Regions from separate parts of the Streptacidiphilus rugosus AM-16 genome, predicted to be linked through region 3. Evidence: riboswitches for the same ligand, from Rfam matches in the RefSeq annotation. Region 3 holds a riboswitch; each other region holds the start of a gene.
The links. A riboswitch is a leader RNA that binds a small molecule or an ion and turns the genes downstream of it on or off. The one in region 3 is predicted to bind cyclic di-AMP.

Region 1 (5,448 bases), on a different contig from region 3:
CGAGGCGCTGAGCACGCTGCACCCACTCACCGGCGAGGTCATCAGCGAGGACCAGCAGCTGCACGTCTTCCCCGCCTCGCACTACGTCGCCGGCGCGGAGCGCATGGAGCGCGCCATCACCGGCATCGAGGCCGAGCTGGAGCAGACGCTGGCCACCATGGAGAAGCAGGGCAAGCTGCTGGAGGCCCAGCGGCTGCGCATGCGCACGACGTACGACATCGAGATGATGCGTCAGATCGGCACCTGCTCCGGCATCGAGAACTACTCGCGGCACATCGACGGCCGCGACCCGGGCAGCGCGCCCAACACGCTGATCGACTTCTTCCCCGAGGACTTCCTCCTCGTCATCGACGAGTCCCACGTCACCGTGCCGCAGATCGGCGCGATGTACGAGGGCGACGCCTCGCGCAAGCGCGCGCTGGTCGAGCACGGCTTCCGGCTGCCCTCGGCGATGGACAACCGCCCGCTCAAGTGGGAGGAGTTCGTCGAGCGCATCGGTCAGACGGTCTACCTCTCCGCCACGCCGGGCGCCTACGAGCTCTCCCGCTCCGACGGCCACGTCGAGCAGATCATCCGTCCGACCGGCCTGATCGACCCCGAGGTCATCGTCAAGCCGACGGAGGGCCAGATCGACGATCTGATCCACGAGATCAGGCTCCGCACCGAGAAGGACGAGCGGGTCCTGGTCACCACGCTGACCAAGAAGATGTCCGAAGACCTGACGGACTACATGCTGGAGCTCGGCATCCGGGTCCGCTACCTGCACAGCGACGTCGACACGCTGCGCCGGATCGAGCTGCTGCGTCAGCTGCGGGCCGGCGACTATGACGTGCTGGTCGGCATCAACCTGCTCCGCGAGGGCCTCGACCTGCCCGAGGTCTCCCTGGTCGCGATCCTCGACGCGGACAAGGAGGGCTTCCTGCGCTCGCCCACCTCGCTGATCCAGACGATCGGCCGCGCGGCGCGCAACGTCTCCGGCCAGGTCCACATGTACGCGGACCGGATCACCCCGGCGATGGACCGGGCGATCTCGGAGACCAACCGTCGCCGGGAGATCCAGCAGGCCTACAACGCCGAGAACGGCATCGACCCGCAGCCGCTGCGCAAGAAGATCGGCGACATCCTCGACTCCCTGGCCCGCGAGGACATGGACACCGCCGAGCTGCTCAGCACGGGATACCGCCAGTCCGGCGGCGCGGGCGGCAAGGGGCAGAAGGCGCCGGTCCCGGCGCTCGGCGCGAAGGGCGCGGCCGGCAAGCAGGACGCCAAGAGCCTGCCCGCGGCCGAGCTGGCCGATCTCATCGGCGAGTTGACGGACCGGATGCACGCGGCGGCCGCCGAGCTCCAGTTCGAGGTCGCCGCCCGGCTGCGCGACGAGGTGAACGAGCTCAAGAAGGAGTTGCGCCAGATGCGCGAGGCGGGCATCGCCTGACCGGTCGACAGCGCTGATCGGGCCGCGCGTCCGGGGCTCGATCAGTGTCGGGGTCGTAGGGTTCAGCCTAGGAACCGGATACCGCATGTCGCGGATCGATCGGGGAGGGCCGAAGCATGTCGGTGAGTTTGGGCAAGGGGCAGAGCGTCAGCCTGGAGAAGGCGGCGGGCGGGGGCTCGCTCGCCGTGGTGCGGATGGGGCTCGGCTGGCAGGCCGCGCCGCGCAAGGGGCTGTTCCGCACGCGTCGCCGCGAGATCGACCTGGACGCCTCGGCGGTCCTGTTCACCGCGGACGCGCTCGCGGACGTGGTCTTCTTCCAGCACCTGGTGAGCAACGACGGCTCGGTCCGGCACACCGGCGACAACCTGGTCGGCGGCAGCGGCGGCGAGGACGACGAGTCGATCATGGTGGATCTGCGCAAGGTCCCGCAGAAGATCACCCAGATCGTCTTCACCGTGAACTCCTACAGCGGCCAGACCTTCCAGGAGGTCGAGCTGGCCCACTGCCGACTGGTCGACGAGTCCACCGGCACGGAGCTCGCCCGCTACACGCTCAGCGGCGGCGGCGCGCACACCGGCCAGGTCATGGCCAAGGTCTACCGGGACGCGGGCGGCGGCTGGCAGATGGCCGCGATCGGCGTGCCGGCCCAGGGGCGGACCTTCCAGGACATGCTTCCGGCGATCCAGCAGTGCCTGTGAGATAGGCCTCAACTGTCCGCAGAACGATTGGTTGTGGTCATTCAATCTGCCTAACCTGCGCGGGTCCGCTTCCTCAACCGGACCCCTGCGCGCGGGAACGCCGAATCCTGCCCCTCGCCGCCGGGTCGAACGAACAGCACGGGCCGGAGCGGGGGAACCAGGTGCACGACGCCTCGCTTCGGCGCGGCTTGGGGTGAAGCCGCGTCCGCGGCCGGGCTACTCTCGCGGCCCGAATCCGACAGCTCACCTCGCAGGCGTCGGAGAGGCGCCATGCACCCCATCCTGTCGACCCCTGCCCGCATACTCGCGTTCGGAGCCACCCCGGCGCTCCTTCTCGGCGCGGCGTTCGCCCCCCAGGCGCAGGCCGCCACCCCGCGCGTCAGCGAGACCGGCCTGACCGCGACGGTGAGCGGTACGAGCGCGACCGCCACGGTCAAGGTCAGCGCCACCTCCTGCGTGACCGTGCGCAGCCTCGGCGTGGCCGTCCGCGACGCGGCGGGCCGCCACCTGGACTTCCCGCAGTGGCGCAGCAACGCGCGCATCTGCCCGACCGGCCTGACCGTCAACGCGGGCACCCGGACCCTCGCCGCGGGCCACTACACGATGATGGGCGCCTACCTCGACGCCTCCGGCTGGCACAACCTGACCGCGAAGACGCTGATCGTGGGCTCCGGCTCCACCTCGGCCCCCGCGCCGAAGCCGACCCCCACGCCGACCCCGACGCCCGCGCCCGCCCCGAGCGGCGGCAGCGCGATCCCGGCCGGGGTGGCGTCCTCCTCCACCCCGATCTGGTCGGAGGAGTTCAGCAACCCGATCAGCTGGGGCCAGCGCTGGGTCGGCGACACCTCCACGGCCTACCGCTACGGCAACCACAACCCGGACGACAACAAGCTCGACTGGCTGGACACCAACGACGTCTCCGTCGCGAACGGCGTGGCCACCTTCACCGCCCAGCCGAGTTCGCACACGCTGGAGAACGGCAAGCAGGCGTGGACCACCGGGCTGCTGACCACCGAGGGCTCCAAGGAGGGCTTCCAGGTCAGGACCGGCGACTACGTCGAGGCCCGCGTCAAGCTCCCGACCGGCACGGGCGCCTGGCCGGCGTTGTGGACCTGGAAGAACGGCAACGGCGAGATCGACTCCTTCGAGTACCACCCGGACAACCCGAACCTGCTGGAGTTGACCAACCACGTCACCTCCGGCGGCGACTACTACACCGACGCGAGCGCGGTGAAGCCGGGCGGCTGGGTCACCATCGGCACCAAGTACGGCGCCGACTCGGTCGACTGGTACGTCAATGGCGTCAAGGTCTACTCGGACGGCCACGGGGTGGGCGCCAACTGGTCCGCCTACCTGATCCTCAACCTGTCCCTCTCCGCCGGCCAGTACCACGCGGCTCCGAGCGGCAGCACGCCGATCACCTTCTCGGCCGACTACCTGCGCGTCTACCACTGACACGCCCGGAGTCCGCCGCCCGCTTCACCTCCCCTTTGCTGTCTTGTTAGCCTGGCAGGGCAAGCGGAGGGGAGTACTCCCTAGAACGACGTCCTCGTCAACACGGCGGTGCCCGGCACCGTCCGGTGGCGTCGGCCCTGTTGCGGCAGGGCGGAGGAGACCTCCGGCAGAGTTGTCGTCTGCCGGAGGAGCAGTCGTTCATGGACGTATCCGTGACCCTGTGGGTCACCACCATCGCCGTACTCGTCGCACTGGTCGCCGCCGACTTCTTCATCGGCGGGCGGAAGCCCCACGAGGTCACGCTGCGCGAGGCCGGCGCCTGGACCGTGGTCTGGATCGTGCTGGCCCTGCTGTTCGGCGGCTTCGTCTGGTGGCACTCGGGCGGCGAGCCCGCCGGGGAGTTCTTCGCCGGCTACATCACCGAGAAGTCGCTCAGCGTCGACAACCTCTTCGTCTTCGTACTGATCATGGGGAAGTTCGCCGTCCCCGCCGCCTACCAGCAGCGGGTGCTGATGGTCGGCGTGCTGATAGCGCTGGTGCTGCGGGCGGTCTTCATCGCCGCGGGCTCGGCGGTCATCGCCTCCTTCTCGTGGGTCTTCTTCCTCTTCGGCGCCTTCCTGATCTGGACCGCCTGGAAGCTGATCAAGGAGGCGCGGGCCGGTGAGTCCGAGGAGGAGTTCGAGGAGAACCGTCTGCTGAAGGCCGTCGAGCGCCGCTTCCCCGCGACCGACGGCTATCGCGGCACCAGGCTGGTCGTCGTCGAGAACGGCCGGCGCCTGATCACCCCGATACTCGTGGTGATGCTCGCGATCGGCACCACCGACGTGCTCTTCGCGATGGACTCGATCCCCGCGATCTTCGGGCTGACGCAGGACCCGTACATCGTCTTCACCGCCAACGCCTTCGCGCTGATGGGCCTGCGCCAGCTCTACTTCCTCATCGGCGGTCTGCTGAAGAAGCTGGTCCACCTCTCCTACGGGCTCTCGCTGATCCTCGGCTTCATCGGCGTGAAGCTGCTGCTCCACGCCGCGCACGAGGCCGGGGCGCACTGGGCGCCGGAGATCGGCATTCCCTTCTCGCTGGGCTTCATCGTCGTGGTGCTGACGGTCACCACCGTCACGTCGCTGCGGGCTTCGCGTCGGCAGGAGCGTCTGCCGCCGCCGTGACCGGGCCCGGAACGGGGCCGACGAGGCCGGCGGCCTGCTTCCGCCCGGGAATGGCGAGCGTGAGCAGCGCGGCGAGCAGGGCCACAGCGCCGCCGATCACGAAGCCGACCCGGAAGCCCTCTGCGGAGGGCAGCGTCACCGGCCCCATCCTGACGGTCATGTGCGCGAGCACCACGCCGACCACGGCCGCCGAGGTGGAGGTGCCGATGCTGCGCATCAGCGTGTTGAGGCCGTTGGCGGCGGCCGTCTCGGACGGCGGCACGGCCGACATGATCAGCGCGGGCATCGCCGCGTAGGCGAAGGCGATGCCCGCCCCGATCACGCTGGAGAAGAGCAGCACGCCCCAGACGTGGTGCATCAGCGGGAGTGCCAGCCCGTAGCCCAGGGCGATCACGAGCGCTCCGGCGAACAGTGAGGCCTTCGGCCCCCGTGCCCTGGAGAGCCGGGCCGAGAGCGGCGAGACGGCCATCATGACCAGTCCCGACGGCGCGACCACCAGCCCGGCCGCGACCATGGACTGCCCGAGGCCGTAGCCGGTCGCCTTCGGCAGCTCCAGCAACTGCGGCACGATCAGCGACATCGCGTACATCGCGAAGCCGACCACGACCGAGGCGATGTTGGTGAGCAGCACCTGACGGCGCATCGTGGTCCGCAGGTCGACCAGCGGCGCCGCCTGCCGCAGCTCCCACCAGGCCCA
Region 2 (5,448 bases), on a different contig from region 3:
CAGGTGCAGCCGGACGTTCTGCGCGAAGCCCGCCATCCACCGCCAGTCCTGCTTGCGCAGGTAGGTGAGGTCCTCCGGATCCGCCGCCCAGGCGACGGCCTTGGCGACGTAGACCGCCTTCTGACCCATCATCTGGGCGGACCAGGTGTAGTCCATGTCCTCGACGATCGTCCGCTCGGGGAAGCCGCCGAAGTCGACGAGCGGCCGGCGCCGGAAGACGGAGCAGCATCCCGAGCACACGGTGGGGCTGTTCGCCATGTTCTGGATCGGTCTGTTCCAGTGGAAGCCGTAGAGGTACTCGATCGACCGCCCGCGCTCGGTCCAGGTCCGCTCGAACCGGCTCTGGACGCAGCCTGCGGCGATGACGACGCGCTCGTCGTCGAAGGCGGGCTTGATCAGCTCGATGTAGTCGTCGGCCAGGACGGTGTCGGCGTCCACGGCGAGCACGAGATCGGTGTCGCAGTAGGGAAGCGCGAAGTTCTGCGCCCTCGCCTTGCTGCCGAGATTGTGGGGCGGCCGCACCACCGTCACACCGTAGGACGCGGCGACCTCCCCGGTCCGGTCAATCGATCCGTCGTCCACGACAATGATGCGCTCGGCCGGAACGGTCTGCCGCAGCAGCGCCTCCAGTGTGGCCGGCAGACCTGACTCCTCATTGTGCGCAGGCACGATCACGGAAAGCGTCAGCATGTTCGCCGAGTTCCTTCGTCCGTAAACGGAGTTCATGTTCCGGGGCGCCTCCCAGGGCACCCCGGAGAACTGTCAGGAAATTCATAGCATCATGTGGACGGCTCGCCGGCTCCGGCGTTACCGGCCATCAGTGTGATGATTTCCGACCGCCCTCGGGGCCGGCGGCGGAGGCGCAGAAAGGCCCCTCGCCGGCGGTCGGTCCGCCGGCCAGGGGCCTCAGCTGTCGCGTCGAGCGCTCAGATGTGCCGCATCGCGTAGATCGAACCGATCTGGGCCATGGGCTCGTAGCGGACGTAGGCGCCGGTGTGCGGGGCGTGGAGGATGATGCCGTTGCCCGCGTACATCCCGACGTGCTCGGCGCCGTTGAAGAAGACCAGGTCGCCCACCTGGAGATCGGCGGTGGAGTTCACCGCCGTGCCGTAGTTGATCTGGTCGTAGGTGGTGCGGCCGAGGTGGTAACCGGCCTGCGCGTAGGCCCACTGCATCAGGCCCGAGCAGTCGAACTGGCTCGGCCCCGTGCCGCCTCGCAGGTAGGGATCGCCTATGCGGGTCTGCGCGGCCTTGAACGCGGCGGCCTCGATCGAGTCGCCCGGCTGCGAGTTGCCCAGGTTCGCCGTCGAGCCGTAGCCGTGACCGCCGACGATCCCGTTGCCGCCGCCGGTCACCGCGGAGAGCTGCTTCGCGGTCAGCGAGTTGAGCAGCTTCTGGGTCTCCTTGACCTTCGCGTCGGCCGCGGCCTTCGCCGCGGCGGCCTGGCGGACACTGGCGTCCAGCGCCTGCAAGGCGGCCTCCGCCTGGGACTTCTCCTTGGTGAGGGTCCGCTCCTCGGACCGCAGCGCGTCGAGCTCGCCGACCTGACTGCTGGTCACCTGGTTCATCGCGGACGCCTTGTCCAGGAACTCACTCGGGTCGCTGCTCAGCATCAGCTGCACCGTCGGGTCGACGGCGCCCTCCGCGTACTGGGACTGCGCGATCCGGCTCACGTCGTCCATGAGCAGATTGACCTTCGCCTGGCGGCGGGCTATCTCGTCCTGGAGCAGCGCGGCCTTCTGCTGCTGGCCCTGGACCTGCTCCTCCACCTGGTCGTAGACCTGGACGGCGTGGTCGGACTCGTTGTTCAGCTGGTCGAGCTGCGCCTTGAGCTGGCCGGTCGTCGGCGTGGGCGCGGCGCTCGAGGACTGGGCGGTGAGTGCGACGCCGGTCGCGGCGACGGCGGTGATCAGCGACACCCGGGCGCGGGTGCGACTCGGGGTGGTGGGACGGCGGTGGGACGCCACGCGGGCGGACTCCTTCTTCCTACGTCCGCCTACCGGGTGAGCTGACGGGTTCGGGCCGGAAGTTCGCCCTACGACATCTCACAGCCCTGCGGCCGCCTGATGCCGATTCACCCCGAGGAACGTGGGTCCCCGGCTCCGAGTCGGCGGCCTGACCGTTGCCCGGCCCTGCTGCCTCGTCAGACTCGGCGGTACCGCCGCGGTCGCCCAGGGTCGGACGATCGACGTCGCAACGGTTCGAGCCCGACCCTAGTTGCCCGATCGTGACCATAGCAATATCTGATGCGTCAGATCCTGTCTGCTTTCCGTCCGAAGTGGCGCAAAAGGACGCGGTGACCTCCTCTTTCCACCCGCCACCTCCACCCTGAGGTGGTGGTCCCCCGGCGTGGCGGCCCGCCACCCTGGGGACATGGGCGCGATGGAGACGGTGGTCCGTGACGCGGTGTCAGGCTGCGTCGGACTGGTCGCGGTGTGCTGGGTGGCGGGCGCGCTGTACTTCGGAGCACAGAGTCCGGCGGGCCTGCGGGGCTGGTCCGCGCGGGCGCGGAGCTCGCTGCCCGCGCGGCTGGGCCTGGTCGCGGGCGTCGCGGTCCTCGTCGCCCTGGGCGGCGGCGGTCGGGGCCGGCTCTGGCGGCATCTGCAGTACTGGCAGCCGGCGCTCGCCGTCCTCGGCGTCGTCGTGGTCGTGGCGTCGACCGCGCTGCTGCTGTGGGCGCGGTGGGTGCTCGGCACGATGTGGGCGAGCGTCCCGCTGGTGCGGCAGGGACACGAACTGCGCACCGGCGGGCCCTACGCCCACGTCCGCCACCCCATCTACACCGGGTTCCTCGGCCTCGTGCTCGGCGGCACGCTCGCGGAGGGCCTCGGTCTCTGGCTGCTGATCGCCGCCGCGTGCGTGCCTTGGCTGCTGCACCGGGTGCGCGTCGAGGACCGGCTGATGGCGGCGGAGTTCGGCGAGCAGTACGCCGCCTACCGCCGCCGGGTCCCGGCCCTGGCACCCCGCCTGCCACACCGGAACTGACGGGCCGCCGACCGGTTCGTCCGCCCGGCGGCCTCAGTCCAGCCGCTTCAGCCCCTCGGCCGTCGGCTGGTACGCACCGGGCGACAGGGCGGGGTCGGTGGCCAGAGCGGCGATCGCCGCGCCGATGTCGGCCGGGGTGAGCACCGGGCCCATCCGGCGCAGGAACTCCTCCTCCGCCACACCCGAGCGCTCGGCGTAGGCCCGCACACCGGCGTTCCCGACGCCGCTGCCGGGGGTCATCGGCGGCAGGATGCTGCGGAAGTCGATCCCCAGGCCGCTGCGGGCGGACTCCTCGGCCGCGTACCCGGTGAGGAAACGGACCGCCGCCTTGGCGCCCGCGTAGCCCCCGCTGACCGGCGAGCCCTTCAGCGCCGCGCCGCTGGAGACGGCCACCACGACGCTGCCCGGGTCCAGTGGGAGCGTCAGCGCCTGCCGGGTCCAGTGGAAGGCGTGCCGGACGTCAGCCTCCCAGTGCCGACTGAAGCTCTCCCAGTCGTACTCCTGCAGCGGGCGCCCCAGTGGAACCGCGCCCGCGTTCAGCACGAGCACCCGCGGCCGGTACTGCGCGAGCAGCCGCTCGGCGACGTCGGGATCCGTCGCGTCCGCGGCGACGGGCACGAAGCCCGCACCGAGGCGTTCGCGCCGTTCGTCCAGCTCCGCCTTGTCGCGGGCGACGCCGACGACGCGCGCGCCGGCCGCGCACAGGACGGCCGCGGCCTCCGCGCCGAGGCCCCGGCTCGCGCCGGTGACGATCGCGGTGGCGCCGGTGAGATCAGGGACGGTCATGGCCGCTCCTCCTCCGTGACGAACTCTCGATGGCCTGATATTCAACCTCTTGGTTGAATGTACCGCCCGCGCTAACATTCAGCAATATGGTTGAGCGTTCTTCGGCACCCCTGGATCTCACCTACATGGCCCTCGCCGATCCGACCCGGCGGGCCATCCTGCAACGCCTGCGCACCACCGAGGCGCGCGTCACCGAGATCGCCGCGCCGCTGCCGATGTCGCTGGCGGCGGTCTCGAAGCACATCATCGTGCTGGAGCGGGCCGGCCTGGTCCGCCGCGAGATACGCGGCCGCGACCACTACCTCAGCGCGAATCCGCAGCCGCTCGCCGAGGCCGAGCAGTGGATCAGCGACTACACCCGCTTCTGGGAGCGCCGCGCCGACGCCCTGGCCGCCCACCTGGAGGCGCACGCCGCGGAGATCGCCGACACGAAGGGGAGCACGCCATGACGGACGCCGTCGTCCGGGTCACCCGCAGCCTGAAGGCCGACGCCGAGGACGTCTTCGACGCGTGGACCAACGCCGACCGGCTGCAGCAGTGGCTCTGCCCGGATCCAGGCATCGTCGCCGAGGCCACCTGCGATCCGGTCGTCGGCGGCCGCTACCGGATCGTCAAGATCTTCGAATCCGGCGCGGACACCGTGACCGGCGAGTACCTGATCGTGGACCGTCCCCACCTCCTGGTCTTCACCTGGGCGGCCGACAGCACCCACGGCCGGACCACCCGCGTCACCGTCACCCTCCGTCCCGAGGGCGCCACCACCGAGATGACCATCACTCACGAACAGCTCCCCGGCGGCGACTTCCGCGAGCGCGCCACGGTCATCTGGTCCTCCATCGCCGACAAACTGGCCGCCCTCCTCACCCCGTAGCACCCGGGCCGCCCGCGCACCTCACCCGGCGTCGAGCACCTCCAGGACGTCGACCATGCGGGCGAGTTTCGCGCGGACGCGGGTGGCGTCGGGGGCGGCGACGGTGACTTCGACGGTCGTGGGGCCGTCGGGGGCGGCGTGGTAGGAGAGGGCGGTGACGCGGTGGGCGCTGAGGACGGCGGCGACGCGGGCGAGGAGGCCGCGGGCGGGGAGGACCGTCGCGACGATGTGCTGCTGCGGGGCCGGGGCCGGGAGCAGGTCGGCGGCGAGCAGGGCGGTGGGAGGGGCGACGGGGGTGTCGACGGGCATGGGGTGCTCCAGAGCTGACCGTTGGCCCGTGGGTCCGCGGGCCAAAAGGAAAGACCCCTCGCGGACGCGAGAGGTCTGGGTGCCGGTGGCGCGGGCTGGTCCGGTGGGACTCAGCGCGGCAGCGGCACGCCGAAGCAAATAATGAGTGCGGTGCTCATGGACCCAGGATGACACCCCGACCCCTCCGTGGGACGAACCGTCTCACAGAGTGGGCCAGGGGTCGGTGTGCTCGTCAGACCATCAGGGGAACCGCATGGATCTCGTCCGCCTTGTGGCCCGCCCGCTCGTGGATCCGTTGGACGGCCTCCATCGACGGAGCCTCGGACAGGCAGTAGACCGTGCCGGACTCGGGGTCCGCCCAGGCCTGCTTGAAGTGAACGTGTTCCTCGCCCTCGATGGCGAGGTCGGCCTGGTGTGCGGCGGCCAGCTGCTCGGCCGTGATCCCGGTCATCCCGTGGTGGACGTCCATGAAGGTCGTCATGATCCCTGGCACCTCC
Region 3 (5,448 bases):
AGCAGCTGCCGGTCCGCGGTGAGGAGCCCGCGAAGGCCCCCGTCCCCGCGCTCGCGCGCGGGCTGCTGGACGTGCTGGACGCGGTCGAGGGCGAGCAGGCGGGCGCCGCCCGGGTGCACGGCCTGCCGAGCGTCATCGAGCGCCAGGACGTCGACGAGATCCTGGACGAGCTCTGCGACCCCGACCGCAGGCTCCCCATCGTGGTGGCCAGCACGCCCCTGCACGCCGACTTCGACGACTGGCTCAACGACACCGTCGACCCGCTGCTGCGCAGCTGCAGCGGCCTGGCCGTGCTCTACGCCCTCGCGCCCGGCGCGGAGCGCACCTTCAACGCGGCCCTGGAGCACCACCGGGTCTACGGCGGCGCGGTCCGCACCTACCTCCCCGGCCTGGATCCGGCGTGGGCGCCGGAGGCGGCCAGGCACCGGGTGATGTCGCGCTCCACGATCGAGGAGAACCTGCGGCGGGCCTCGGGCCTGCTGGCCTGGCTGCCGCGTCGGCTCGCCGTGCAGACGCCGCTGCCCGACCAGCTGGTCGGGCTTCCGCTGCTGCGGCCCGAGGGCCTGCCGGAGGCGGACGCGATCCTGCCGGGCGGCCTGCTGGTCGACCACGAGGAGGAAGAGGCCCACGAGCAGCGCGCCCGCGCCGAGGAGCTGCAGGAGGTCCGGCGCTGGCTCCGCGCGGCGGAGGAGCGCGAGTCGCAGCTGGCGGCGGAGTACGACGAGCAGTACAGCGAGCTGCGCGCGGCCCGCACGGAGCTGCGCTCGCTCGCGGGCCGGCCGGCCCGTCCCCAGGACGCCGAGCCGGGCACGTTCGCGGAGCTGCTGGACCGGCTGGGCGAGTTCCCGCTGCTGGAGTTCACCGGGGACGCGCGGCTGACCAAGGAGCTGGACGAGCAGACCGACCACCCCACCTGGGTCCGGATGACGTGGGACGCGCTGCTCGCCCTCTCCGACTACGCGGAGGCGGCCAAGGCGGGCACGTCGGGCGGCGACTTCCGCAGTTGGTGCGAGAACACGCCCCCCGACTGCCACCCCTTCCCGCCGCGCAAGGTCATCCGCGGCGAGTCCCGCACGGTGAGCACGAACGCGAAGTGGAAGCGGGAACGGCTTCTTCCCGTCCCGACGGCGGTGGACCCTTCGGGTCGGGTCTTCATGGGCGCGCATCTGCGGATAGGCGGCGGCGGAACGGCGCCTCGACTGCACTATCACGACGACTGTTCGGGTACGGGCCGGGTCTATATCGGATATGTCGGCCTGCATCTTCACAACACGCGCACAAATTGAGTGACGGAGGTTCAGTTCCATGGCCCGGATTCCCTCTTCGGTGACAGCCGCCTCGGGTCTGGTGGGCGGCTTCGCTGTCGCACGGGCGACGAAGCGGAGGGAGCTCGGCGGGGTGGCGCTGGCCGCGGCAGGCGGCGTGGCGGCCCTGCAGTGGCGCGGCGCGGCGGGGCCCAGGACGGCGGCCGCGCTGGGCGGCCTCTACGTGGCCGCGTTCGCGGGCTCCCACCCCCTGGCGAAGAAGATCGGCGCCTGGCCCTCGGTCCTCACCGTGGCCACGGGCGTCGCCCTCGCGTCCTGGAGCCTGGCGGACCGCAAGGCGTAGCCCCTCCCGGCCAAGGGCCGTTGCACCACCAAGGGCGCGAGGAACTGCGCGCCTCCGGCACGCGGGCGGGAGACCTCAGAACAAAGGGTTGGCCGCACTACCTCAGGGGCGCGGGGAACTGCGCGGCTCTGCCGCGCGGGCGCGACACCTCACATCACAGGGTCAGTTGCACTGTCCAGGGGCGCGAGGCTCTGCTTGATCAACTGCGTGGCTCAGAGCTCGACGCCGTGGGCGGTGAGCCACTCCGTGGGGTCGACCGGGTCGCCGCCGGAGGGGCGGACCTCGAGGTGGAGGTGGGGGCCGGTGGAGTTGCCCGTGGAGCCGACGCGGCCGATCGGCTGGCCGCCGGTCACCGAGCCCGCGCCGACCGCGATGGCGGAGAGGTGGCAGTACCAGATCTCCGTGCCGTCCGGCAGCGTCTCGATGACGCGGTAGCCGTAGGAGCCCGCCCAGCCGGCCGAGGTGACGACGCCCGCGCCCACGGCGCGGACCGGCGTGCCCGCCGGGGCCGGGAAGTCCAGGCCGGTGTGCAGGTGGGACCAGTAGGAGCCGGACTGCCCGTACGCGGTCGTGCTGACGCCGGGGACCGGAAGGGTGAGGGTCTCCGTCGTACGGACCCGCTCGACCGCCGCGGCCTTCGCCGAGGCCGCCGTCGCGGCCTCCCTGCGGGCCGTGGTCTCGGCGTCGGCGCGCTGCTGCGTCGCCTGCGCGCGGATGCGGTCGGCCAGCGCCGTGCCCGCGTCGGCGGCCGGCGCCGCCGTGGCGTGCTCGTCGAGGAGGAGGGAGCCGGAAGGGCCGGTGTGCTCGGGACGGTCGGCCGCGAGGGCCGGGCCGGCGAGGCCGATCACGCTGCTCGCGCCGACAGCCATGGCCGCCAGGCCCAGCGCCGCGCCACGCTGCCGCGGCAGGGCGCTCGTCGCCTGCTGCGCCGTCGAGGGCTCGGCGACGGTCTCGACCGGGTATGACGCCATAACTGGCGTGCTCCTTTCCGTCCCTTCGCCGACCGGGTTAGCTGACGGGTTCGGAGAGGGAGGTCTCCTACGGCCGCGAGGCCGATGCACCCCAGGTACCTGGGTCCCCGGTTCCATGTGGATTAGGCGATCCGCACGACGTCGTCCGACGGTCGAACGACTGTAGCCGCGCGTACTGTTATGGAAAGTTAATACTAAAGCCGTCTGAATCCAAGTGGTTCCTTAGGGGCAGTTGGGACGGCCGTGGACCCCGCTGAACCTTCGTCACCGAACGGTGCGTTCCTGACCAGCGCACCGACCGAGGAAGCCAGCACCTTCTGCAGCAGGCTGTAGGCCAGGATCGGCAGCAGGACGGCCGGGTTCCCCGGCAGCCGCGTGGCCGCGACGACCGCTCCGGCGCTGCTGTTGTTCATCCCGGAGGCGTAGGTGAGCGCGATCGCGTCCGCGCGCGGGACGCCGAGCCTGCCGGCCAGCACCCACCCGCTGAGGAAGGAGCCGCCGCACATGGCCGCCGCCGCGACGACGACCAGGACCAGGTAGTCGGGGTCGGGTCGCTCCACCACCTGCCGCAGCGCGCCGCAGGCGTTGGTGTAGCTGAGCAGCACCACCACGGCGAGGCCGGCGGCCCTGACCAGCGGCAGCACCGGCCCGAGCCGCGCGCCCAGCAGACGCCCCGTCAGCAGGCCCGCCGCGCACGGCAGCACGACCGCCAGCACCGCGAAGGCGCTGCACGCGTGCTCGGCGACGGCGTGCAGGTCCGCCGCGTAGGGCCCGGAGGCCAGGAACCCGCCCAGATGCAGCCCGAGCGGGATGGTGAGCGGGCTCAGCAGGGTGCTGCCGACGACCAGGCCGAGGGTCAGCGTGGCATTGCCCTCGCTCCCCTGGGCGAAGACGGTGGCTCCGGCGGCGACGGGCATGGCGCCGACCAGGGCGAGGCCGACGAGCAGGCTCTGCGCCTCGTGGACGTTGTGCCAGCCGTCGGCCGCGAGGGCGCCGACGCCGAGCAGGAGCGTCGGCAGCAGGGCGTTGGAGGCGATGCCGACCAGCAGCGCCCGGGGATGCCGCAGCAGCGCGGGCAGGGCCTCGGACCTGGCGGTCAGGCCGGCGTTGAAGACCATCAGGGCGAGGAGTCCCGCCTGGAGCGGAAAGGCGGCCCCGTCGAACCGCGCGAGCGTCACCCCGCGCAGGGCCTGTCCCGGCCCGGGCCGGGCCGCGGCGAGAACGTAGGCGAGCAGCATGATCCAGAGCAGCCGCCGTTGGACGGCGGCGGCCAGGGTCCCGAGAAGCTTCATCGGACACCGCCCGTCGTGCATGCATCGTGTACGGATGGCGGCATCACATCAGGTACGAACCCGGAACACCTCACCGAAATGGGCAGATTCATGACTTCGAGTGGAATCGGTCATGATCGGGAAGCGGGGTACAGCCAGTCCACGAGTCGGTTGGTGAGGGCGTCGACGGAGAGCGAGCGGGCGTTGGCGAAGCTGCCGTCCTGCGTCGTGGCCCTGACCCGGCCGTCGGGGTCCAGCACGACCAGCGCGGGGATGCCGCTGCGCTTCAGGTCGATCCAGCGCGCGGCCAGCGCGCTGTTGCGGTCGAAGTGGCCGACGTCGACGGTGACCAGGTGGTAGTTCCTCGCCAGCACCAGCCACGCCCCTGGCGTGGCCGAACGCTGGGCGAGCACCTGGCAGTCGGCGCACCAGTCGGCGCCGAACTCGACCAGCACCGGCCGCCCGTCCTTCCGCGAGGCCGCCTGCGCGGCGGCGACCGCGGCGGGCGCGTCCGCGTGCGGGTCGTAGCCGGTGGGCACGGGCCCGGCGGAGACGCTGGGCACGGCGACGAACGGCTGCGAGTAGCGCGGCGCGAGCCCGCCGGCCCGCCCGTTCACCTGGACGCAGGCGGCGAGCGTCAGCAGCGGCAGCAGCCCCACCAGCAGGGCTCGTAGTGATCGCACGTGACCCAGTGCAACATCGCCCCGCGAGGTCGCCGGCCCCGACGCGCCGAACAGGTGGTGGCAACACCTCAGGGGCGCGAGGCTCTGCCGATCTCCGGCTCCGCCGGGTGGGCGCGACAAACCCCCAGCCTTCGGCCGGGAGGTGTCCCCTCCGACGAGCGGATGGTCCTCGACATGCCGGGCCGTCCGCGCCGGGTGGATGCTCGCGCCCGCAGTCGATCAAGCAGAGCCTCGCGCCCCTGATCGTGCGACTAGTTCATGGAGAGGTAGGCCAGGCTGCCCAGGCCCGCGACGAAGCAGTAGACGGCGAACGGCGTCAGCGTCCTGGTCTCGAAGTACTTCGTCAGGAAGCGGACCGCGACGTAGCCCGCCACGAACGCCGCGACGCCGCCGGCCAGGATCTGGCCGTGGATGCCGTGGCCCTGCGCGCCCGCCAGGGAGGGGAGCTTGAGCAGGGCCGCGCCGCCGATCGCCGGGGTGGCCAGCAGGAAGGCGAAGCGGGCCGAGTCCTCGTGACGCAGGCCCTTGAAGATGCCCGCGCTCATGGTCACGCCGGAACGGCTGATGCCGGGGAGGAGCGCGAGGATCTGGGCCGCGCCGACGACCAGCGCGCTGCCCCAGCCGAGCTTCACGATGCGGCGGTCGGAGAGCACGTCCGGGTGCAGGTCCTCGTCACCGGGCAGGGGCTGGGGGTCGGTGGCGCGGCGACGGCCGGTGCCGCCGCGCTTGAGGCGCTCGGCGACGAAGAGGACGATCCCGTTGAGGGTCAGGAAGATCGCCGCGGGGATCGGCTTGCCCAGGTGCTCGCGGAACAGCTTGTCGAACGCGATGCCCGCGACGCCGACCGGGATCGTGGCGACGATCAGCAGCCAGGCCAGCTTCTGGTTGGCGGTCTCGATCCGCCGCTCGCGCACG

Region 1: another riboswitch for cyclic di-AMP. It lies ahead of BS83_RS44515 (glycoside hydrolase family 16 protein); the one in region 3 lies ahead of BS83_RS03455 (M23 family metallopeptidase).
Region 2: another riboswitch for cyclic di-AMP. It lies ahead of BS83_RS27210 (C40 family peptidase); the one in region 3 lies ahead of BS83_RS03455 (M23 family metallopeptidase).

Annotation. Positions count from the first base shown of each region.
Region 1 covers NZ_JQMJ01000004.1:5,672,227-5,677,674, reverse strand. The annotation lists gene uvrB (excinuclease ABC subunit UvrB) at 1-1,432, shown strand, start outside; gene BS83_RS34925 (TerD family protein) at 1,549-2,130, shown strand; cyclic di-AMP (ydaO/yuaA leader) riboswitch at 2,219-2,402, shown strand; gene BS83_RS44515 (glycoside hydrolase family 16 protein) at 2,401-3,585, shown strand; gene BS83_RS34915 (TerC family protein) at 3,786-4,751, shown strand; gene BS83_RS34910 (MFS transporter) at 4,702-5,448, opposite strand, start outside.
Region 2 covers NZ_JQMJ01000004.1:4,008,551-4,013,998, forward strand. The annotation lists gene BS83_RS27205 (glycosyltransferase family 2 protein) at 1-690, opposite strand, end outside; gene BS83_RS27210 (C40 family peptidase) at 927-1,967, opposite strand; cyclic di-AMP (ydaO/yuaA leader) riboswitch at 1,978-2,123, opposite strand; gene BS83_RS27215 (methyltransferase family protein) at 2,374-2,985, shown strand; gene BS83_RS27220 (SDR family NAD(P)-dependent oxidoreductase) at 3,019-3,771, opposite strand; gene BS83_RS27225 (ArsR/SmtB family transcription factor) at 3,858-4,220, shown strand; gene BS83_RS27230 (SRPBCC family protein) at 4,217-4,642, shown strand; gene BS83_RS27235 (ACT domain-containing protein) at 4,664-4,951, opposite strand; gene BS83_RS27240 (SCO4226 family nickel-binding protein) at 5,184-5,432, opposite strand.
Region 3 covers NZ_JQMJ01000003.1:23,414-28,861, forward strand. The annotation lists gene BS83_RS03445 (hypothetical protein) at 1-1,286, shown strand, start outside; gene BS83_RS03450 (hypothetical protein) at 1,306-1,608, shown strand; gene BS83_RS03455 (M23 family metallopeptidase) at 1,821-2,579, opposite strand; cyclic di-AMP (ydaO/yuaA leader) riboswitch at 2,591-2,718, opposite strand; gene BS83_RS03460 (bile acid:sodium symporter family protein) at 2,774-3,871, opposite strand; gene BS83_RS43520 (thioredoxin family protein) at 3,982-4,533, opposite strand; gene BS83_RS03470 (undecaprenyl-diphosphate phosphatase) at 4,785-5,448, opposite strand, start outside.